2 regions of the Paenibacillus tianjinensis genome follow, and region 1 is predicted to be linked to the other one. Evidence: a T-box and tRNA genes for the amino acid it is inferred to sense, from the RefSeq annotation. Region 1 holds a T-box; the other holds one or more tRNA genes.
What was found. The T-box of region 1 lies ahead of pheS (phenylalanine--tRNA ligase subunit alpha). A T-box ahead of a tRNA ligase gene usually reads a tRNA of that ligase, here a tRNA-Phe.
Positions count from the first base shown of each region.

Region 2: it encodes a tRNA-Phe, which carries the amino acid that the T-box ahead of pheS (phenylalanine--tRNA ligase subunit alpha) is inferred to sense. The anticodon was not compared.

Region 1 covers NZ_CP070969.1:1,771,170-1,774,569, reverse strand. Annotated here, with positions in the region: gene pheT (phenylalanine--tRNA ligase subunit beta) at 1-63, opposite strand, end outside; gene pheS (phenylalanine--tRNA ligase subunit alpha) at 618-1,652, opposite strand; T-box leader at 1,711-1,982, opposite strand; gene JRJ22_RS07650 (hypothetical protein) at 2,253-3,400, shown strand, end outside.
Region 2 covers NZ_CP070969.1:140,556-143,955, forward strand. Annotated here, with positions in the region: rRNA gene JRJ22_RS00675 (23S ribosomal RNA) at 1-769, shown strand, start outside; tRNA gene JRJ22_RS00680 (tRNA-Ser) at 853-944, shown strand; tRNA gene JRJ22_RS00685 (tRNA-Met) at 971-1,047, shown strand; tRNA gene JRJ22_RS00690 (tRNA-Val) at 1,056-1,131, shown strand; tRNA gene JRJ22_RS00695 (tRNA-Thr) at 1,161-1,236, shown strand; tRNA gene JRJ22_RS00700 (tRNA-Asp) at 1,253-1,330, shown strand; tRNA gene JRJ22_RS00705 (tRNA-Phe) at 1,355-1,430, shown strand; tRNA gene JRJ22_RS00710 (tRNA-Tyr) at 1,434-1,519, shown strand; tRNA gene JRJ22_RS00715 (tRNA-Lys) at 1,527-1,599, shown strand; gene JRJ22_RS00720 (NAD(P)/FAD-dependent oxidoreductase) at 1,745-2,701, shown strand; gene JRJ22_RS00725 (PucR family transcriptional regulator) at 2,805-3,400, shown strand, end outside.

The DNA of each region.
Region 1 (3,400 bases):
TTCTTCAGCGGTTACTCCCTCTAGGGATATATAATCGGCTAGCCATCCGGTTGATACTTTCATGTCCGCTCACTTCCTTTTGTTTCAGATGTATTTATCTACCTGCCGGTTTTGCTTGCTGCATGTAAAAGACTGCGAATGGATCTTCTGACCCCCATTTAAAATCCCTGTTCATAGTTTCCCTGCAGAGAATGTTTGGACTTCCGGCCGCTGTTGTCTCCAGATTTCCTCATTTGAACCGCTTATATAGATTGAACTAGTAGCTTTTCTATTTTAGGATTAGCCGTGACTCCAGAGAATGTTTGGACTTCCGGCCGCTGTTGTCTTCAGATTTCTTGATTTGAACCGCTATTAGCGGTAGAAATCCGAAAGACAAAGGCGGACGCTAACGCTCCTCCAGTTCCAAAATTCTCCTCCGCCACTTTTTCCTAATCGTATATTTTCTAGTTCAATCTATATAGCAATCGAAATCCGAAGACAAAGGCGGACGCTGGCGCTCCTACAGTTCCAAAATTCCCCTCTGGTCATTCCTATACAGTAATAATCATAAAAGTTAAATCGGCACTCCGTGTGCTTTCCGAAATCCTTCAACACCAGCCAGCGAACCCGCCAAAAATCTAAATCCCCTTGAACTGCTTCACAAAGCCCATATCGTTGGTGTAGAAATAACGGATATCATCGATTCCGTACTTCAGCATTGCGATCCGCTCCACGCCCATACCGAAGGCAAAGCCGCTGTATTTCTCCGGATCATAACCGCCCATTCTCAGTACATTCGGATGCACCATGCCTGCGCCGAGAATTTCCAGCCAGCCGCTCTGCTTGCACAGACGGCAGCCGTCGCCGCCGCATTTGAAGCAGCTGACATCCACCTCAACGCTCGGCTCTGTGAACGGGAAGAAGCTGGGACGAAGACGGATGCCCGTGCTTGGCCCGAACATTTCTTTGACGAACTGGTTCAGCGTGCCTTTGAGGTCGCTCATGCGGATATTGCTGCCGATGACCAGGCCTTCAATCTGATGGAACTGGAAGGAGTGGGTCGCATCATCATCATCGCGGCGGTAGACTTTGCCCGGACAGATGATTTTGACCGGAACTTCTCCGTTCATCGCCTGCATCGTACGGACCTGCACCGGAGAGGTTTGGGTACGCATTAGCAGATCATCTGTTAAGTAGAAGGAATCCTGCATGTCGCGCGCCGGATGGTCCTTCGGCAGATTAAGTGCTTCAAAGTTATAATAATCTGTCTCTACCTCGGGTCCCTCAGCGACCTTGTAGCCCATCCCGATGAAGATATCCTCGATCTCCTGGACAACCCGGTTCAGAGGATGAATTCCGCCCTGGGGCAAACTGCGCCCCGGCAGTGTAACGTCCACTTTCTCCGCCTGCAGGCGGCCCAGTGTCTCCTGCTGCTGGAAGGCCTCCTGCTTCGTGCTGATAATCTCTTCAATGGCGCTGCGCACCAGATTCGCTACCTGGCCGATCACCGGGCGCTCCTCTGCGCTGAGTCCTCCCATTCCACGCAGAACCTCAGTCAGCTCGCCTTTTTTGCCCAGGTATTTCACGCGTAAATCATTCAGAACCTGCGGATCGGTAACCTCCTGCAGCTTAGCCAAGGCCTCGACCTTCAATGCTTCCAGCTTTTCTTTCATGGCATGCACTGCCCCCTTCAATATCGTAGTGTACAACAAAAAAAGGCCTTTCCTCCCGGTAAGGGACGAAAAGACCGTGGTACCACCCTTGTTAGACAGGCTGCACCGGATCCCTTAAGAGTGGTATTCCCTCTTGCGGTACGGCAAAGACATGTCTCACTTTAACAGATATAACGGTCTGCGGCCGGTTTCCCCTACTTGAATTAAACATTCAGGGAACTGCTCCGGAGTGAACTTCGGCAGCTCTGCTCTCTTAGAAACGCTCTCAATCTCCGGCGTCTCCTCCCTGTAAGCCAGGCACTGCGTACTCGTCTCCATCACTGCATTTCAGATCATAAGAACTCAATATCTTACATCATTAGTTTCAGAAGATATGTCTTCACATTATACGCAGAAAACGCCAGTTTGACAAGCGGATCCGATTTTAGGCTAATTTTATCTGTTTTTAATCTTCCTTTAAGATTCAGCCTGGGTTTACGGAATTTTTTTCAGCTAACGTTCAGCGGCGCTTGATATTTTTCCTTATTAGGAAGGCCTGGCTATCTTATTTTCCGGATGGATTTTGGATCGTAGAGGTTTTTTAAACAGGGAGGGAAATTCATGCACAAACGAAGAAAGTCTTATGTTCTGTTATTACTCAGCACATTTGCCGTAAGTCAGATCCCGGGATATGCCGGAACTGCGGCCTATGCGGCTTCATCGGGGGGAACTGCTGCCACAGTAGCGGCCTACGCCACGGAAATCTCGACACTTGCCAAGCTCAGCTCCATGAATCTCGGGGCATCACTCAGCGTGAAGCTCAGCGATCTCGGCGTATTCGCCCAGGACAGCGGAAACATTCTAACCTATACCCTTACTTACACCAATACCTCAAGCACCAGCGCTAATCTGGTCGATTATTTCTCCAAAGTGGTGACATCCGGAGGGAGCATAATTAAGGGGACTCCCGTCTCCGCAGACAGCGCGGTCAAAAAAATCTCCGGCAAAGAAACAAAGAGTATTACATACTACGCTAATATCGGAAAAGCAACTACGGTAAAAGGGCTCAAAATCAGCATGTACGGCTGGAATTTTAGCAGCGCCAACTATGAACAACGCATCGGGACCTTCACAGTTCCAGCTAATTATTCACTGTCTGCGCTTCAGGGGGAGAGCAAAAAGATCGAACTGAACAGCGTTCCCGTGACAAGTCAGGCGGGTTCGCTGCAAATGTACAAATATAACGGCAAAGTCTATGCCAAAGTAGGACTCAGCCTGACGAATCTGGGTACCAAGGTGCTAACTGATCCGGGCTACAGCATGTATCTCAAATCCTTGGGAGGCTCGGTATTCACACTGCTACTAGATGAGAGCAGCTCTGAATATAAGATTCAGCCGCAGGAGAAAAAGACGCTGTATTTCATGACGGAAATTCCTGCCTATATGAACGTTACCAAGATGACCTTGCAGATTGCCAAGCCGGACGAAGGCCTCAAGCTCAATCTTCCGGTCGTTTCCTATGCGCTGCCTGCAGCAGTTACGGCTGACTTCACAGTTGCTGCCGGTGCCATCAAGAAGGTCTCCATCGACAGCAATGTCGTTGACATGCAGCTGAAATCCTCGGCTGTCTATGCAGAGAATGAGAATGGAATCTGGACTTACCAGTTCCGGGTAAAAAATACGGGCAGCAAGGCAGTAACCTTGCCGAACTACGAGCTTTCTGTCAAATCTGCCGAGGGTTATTCCTTCCCGATTACTACAACAGCTTT
Region 2 (3,400 bases), 1.6 Mb from region 1:
GGGAGCCGTAGAGGCAGGAGCGCAAGCTTCTGCGGAGGCGCCGTTGGGATACCACCCTGATCGTATCTAGGTTCTAACCTGGTACCCTAAGCGGGTACGGGGACCGTGTCAGGCGGGCAGTTTGACTGGGGCGGTCGCCTCCTAAAGAGTAACGGAGGCGTTCAAAGGTTCCCTCAGAATGGTTGGAAATCATTCGAAGAGTGCAAAGGCATAAGGGAGCTTGACTGCGAGACCTACAAGTCGAGCAGGGACGAAAGTCGGACTTAGTGATCCGGTGGTACCGCATGGAAGGGCCATCGCTCAACGGATAAAAGCTACCCTGGGGATAACAGGCTTATCTCCCCCAAGAGTCCACATCGACGGGGAGGTTTGGCACCTCGATGTCGGCTCATCGCATCCTGGGGCTGAAGTAGGTCCCAAGGGTTGGGCTGTTCGCCCATTAAAGCGGTACGCGAGCTGGGTTCAGAACGTCGTGAGACAGTTCGGTCCCTATCTGTCGTGGGCGCAGGAAATTTGAGAGGAGCTGTCCTTAGTACGAGAGGACCGGGATGGACGTACCGCTGGTGCACCAGTTGTTTCGCCAGAAGCATGGCTGGGTAGCTACGTACGGACGGGATAAGCGCTGAAAGCATCTAAGCGTGAAGCCCCCCTCAAGATGAGATTTCCCAACACGTAAGACCCCTTGAAGACGACGAGGTAGATAGGTTGGAGGTGGAAGTGCAGTAATGCATGGAGCTGACCAATACTAATCGGTCGAGGGCTTATCCAAATTTCGAAGAACGCAGATTTGTTTCGGATTCAGTTTTCAGGAATTAAGGTTCCTGAATGGATTTACATGGCACCATATCGTTTGGAGAGATACCCAAGTGGCTATAAGGGGACCCTCTGCTAAGGGGTTAGACTGCGTAAGCGGTGCGAGGGTTCGAATCCCTCTCTCTCCGCCATTTTAAATCCAAAACCTAATTATTGTGGCGGCGTAGCTCAGCTGGCTAGAGCGTACGGTTCATACCCGTGAGGTCGGGGGTTCGATCCCCTCTGCCGCTACCATATTTCCCGGAGGCTTAGCTCAGCTGGGAGAGCATCTGCCTTACAAGCAGAGGGTCGGGGGTTCGAACCCCTCAGCCTCCACCATTTTCATTATAAGAATATTTTCACACTGTGCCGGTGTAGCTCAATTGGTAGAGCAACTGACTTGTAATCAGTAGGTTGGGGGTTCAAGTCCTCTCGCCGGCACCATTATTTTCACAAATGCGGAACCGTGGTGTAGTTGGCCTAACATGCCTGCCTGTCACGCAGGAGATCGCGGGTTCGAATCCCGTCGGTTCCGCCATTTTATGTTTTAAGGCTTGTTTTTGGCTCGGTAGCTCAGTCGGTAGAGCAAAGGACTGAAAATCCTTGTGTCGGGGGTTCGATTCCCTCCCGCGCCACCATATGGAGGCTTAGCGAAGTGGCCAAACGCATCAGACTGTAAATCTGCTCACGTACGTGTTCGGTGGTTCGAATCCATCAGCCTCCACCAGTTTTACGAGCCATTAGCTCAGTTGGTAGAGCACCTGACTTTTAATCAGGGTGTCGAAGGTTCGAGTCCTTCATGGCTCATTCCAAACAAAAAGTCATCATCTTCGGATGGTGGCTTTTTTGTGTTTTCAGAGCTCAAATCAGCCCTTTTGTAGTCATCAAGTTTAAAATTTCTTGCTTCGTTTAATTATAAGTTTATAATGCTGAGCAGAAATGAGTGATTTCTATGATATATGATGCAATTATTGTTGGCGGCGGATTTGCCGGACTTCAGGCGGCGATTCAATTAGGACGGTACTCCGCACACCGGGTGCTGGTAATTGATGCAGGAGGCGGCAGATCAAATCTTTGCCGGACCTATCATAATATACTGGGTTGGCCGGATGGAGTATCGGGTGAGGAAATACGTACAAGAGGCCGGCGGCAGGCTGAATTGGCCGGTGTGGAATTCATCTCAGACAAGGTCGTTAAAGCGGATAAGTATGGACAGCTCTTTCTCTTAACAGGAGAGCGAGGCCAACAATACGAAAGCAAAACCTTACTGCTGGCTACAGGGGTAATGGATCGCTTTCCAGAACTGCCGGGACTTGTACCGACACTTGGCAAATCTGTCTACGTCTGCCCTGACTGTGACGGCTTTGAGATACAGGACCGTCAGACGGTGCTGCTGGGTTCTGGTGATGCTGGGGCCCATATGGCTTTTATTTTGCGGGAACGTACGGGAGACCTGACCTACATTAATCATGAGCATGAGCCAGTGTCTGAGGACAATCTCACACGCCTCCAGGCAGAGGGAATTACCTATATTGAACAAGCTGCTACCCAGATCGTACAAGAGAATGACGGGATGATTATAGAAGTGGCTTTACAGGATGGCACTCACCTTCCGGCAGAGCGCGGGTTTATTGCCTTCGGGAGAAATGCGGTTCATTCCGAGCTTGCCGCCCAGCTGGGGGTCACGCTTCATAAAAACAGACATATTGAGGTAAATAGACGTTCCTTAATGACGAATGTGGAGCATTTGTGGGTAGCCGGCGACGTTGCCGTTCATGCGGAGCAAGCTACGGTGGCTATGGGTGAAGGGGCGATAGCTGGGATCTGGATGCATAAAGAATTGAAAAAAATAAACCCCATTGTATTGCCATTATCCAGGTCCGCGGCTTTGAGTACGAAGAAACGCTGATTTTCCAGGAGAGGATCAAGTTTCACTTATCATTCAGATAGGCCTGGCCGCACAATGCTGCAGAATATGATAAAATAGGCGAAAAGAGCAAAAGTGGTGGAGAATGGTGACGATGGATAGTGAGGCATTGCGTCAAAAATTGGAGCAGCTCACCGGAAAGAGAGCCGGAATCAAACAGCTCGGACGGCAGCATTCAGCTTCCCTATTTGGCGTTGGCACGGAAGAGCAGGAACAGCCTGTTACGCACGATGGTTATCTATGGGTTCCTTTATATGAGAATGAAGGCCGGATCACTGCGGTATGGGTGGAGATGGAAGGCCTTACGGGTCTTGAGCTGCAATTGGTCAATTATGCGGCGCGCAATTATGCTATTGCTCTTAAGGCTACCGGCCTAAAAGAAGAGGGCGAGGTCGAAGCCCGTCAGCTAAGCGGCTGGCTTAACTCACAGCTCGAGCAAGAGAAGAATGATGCTGAAATTCCTGATGATATGACGCTTAAGGGCCGCCTATTCGGGGATATGGTCCCTTTTTTGCTGGTCAGTGAGAATGTGCATAATCCGCAGCTGACCTACCGGTCGCTGATGAAGCTGTTGCGCAATTATTTCGAGAATGAGATTTTACTTATCCCCCTGCAGGAGAAAGAATGGTTAATTTTAGCCCGTAAAGAACTGCTCACCGGCGGGGATGATAAGGAAGATGA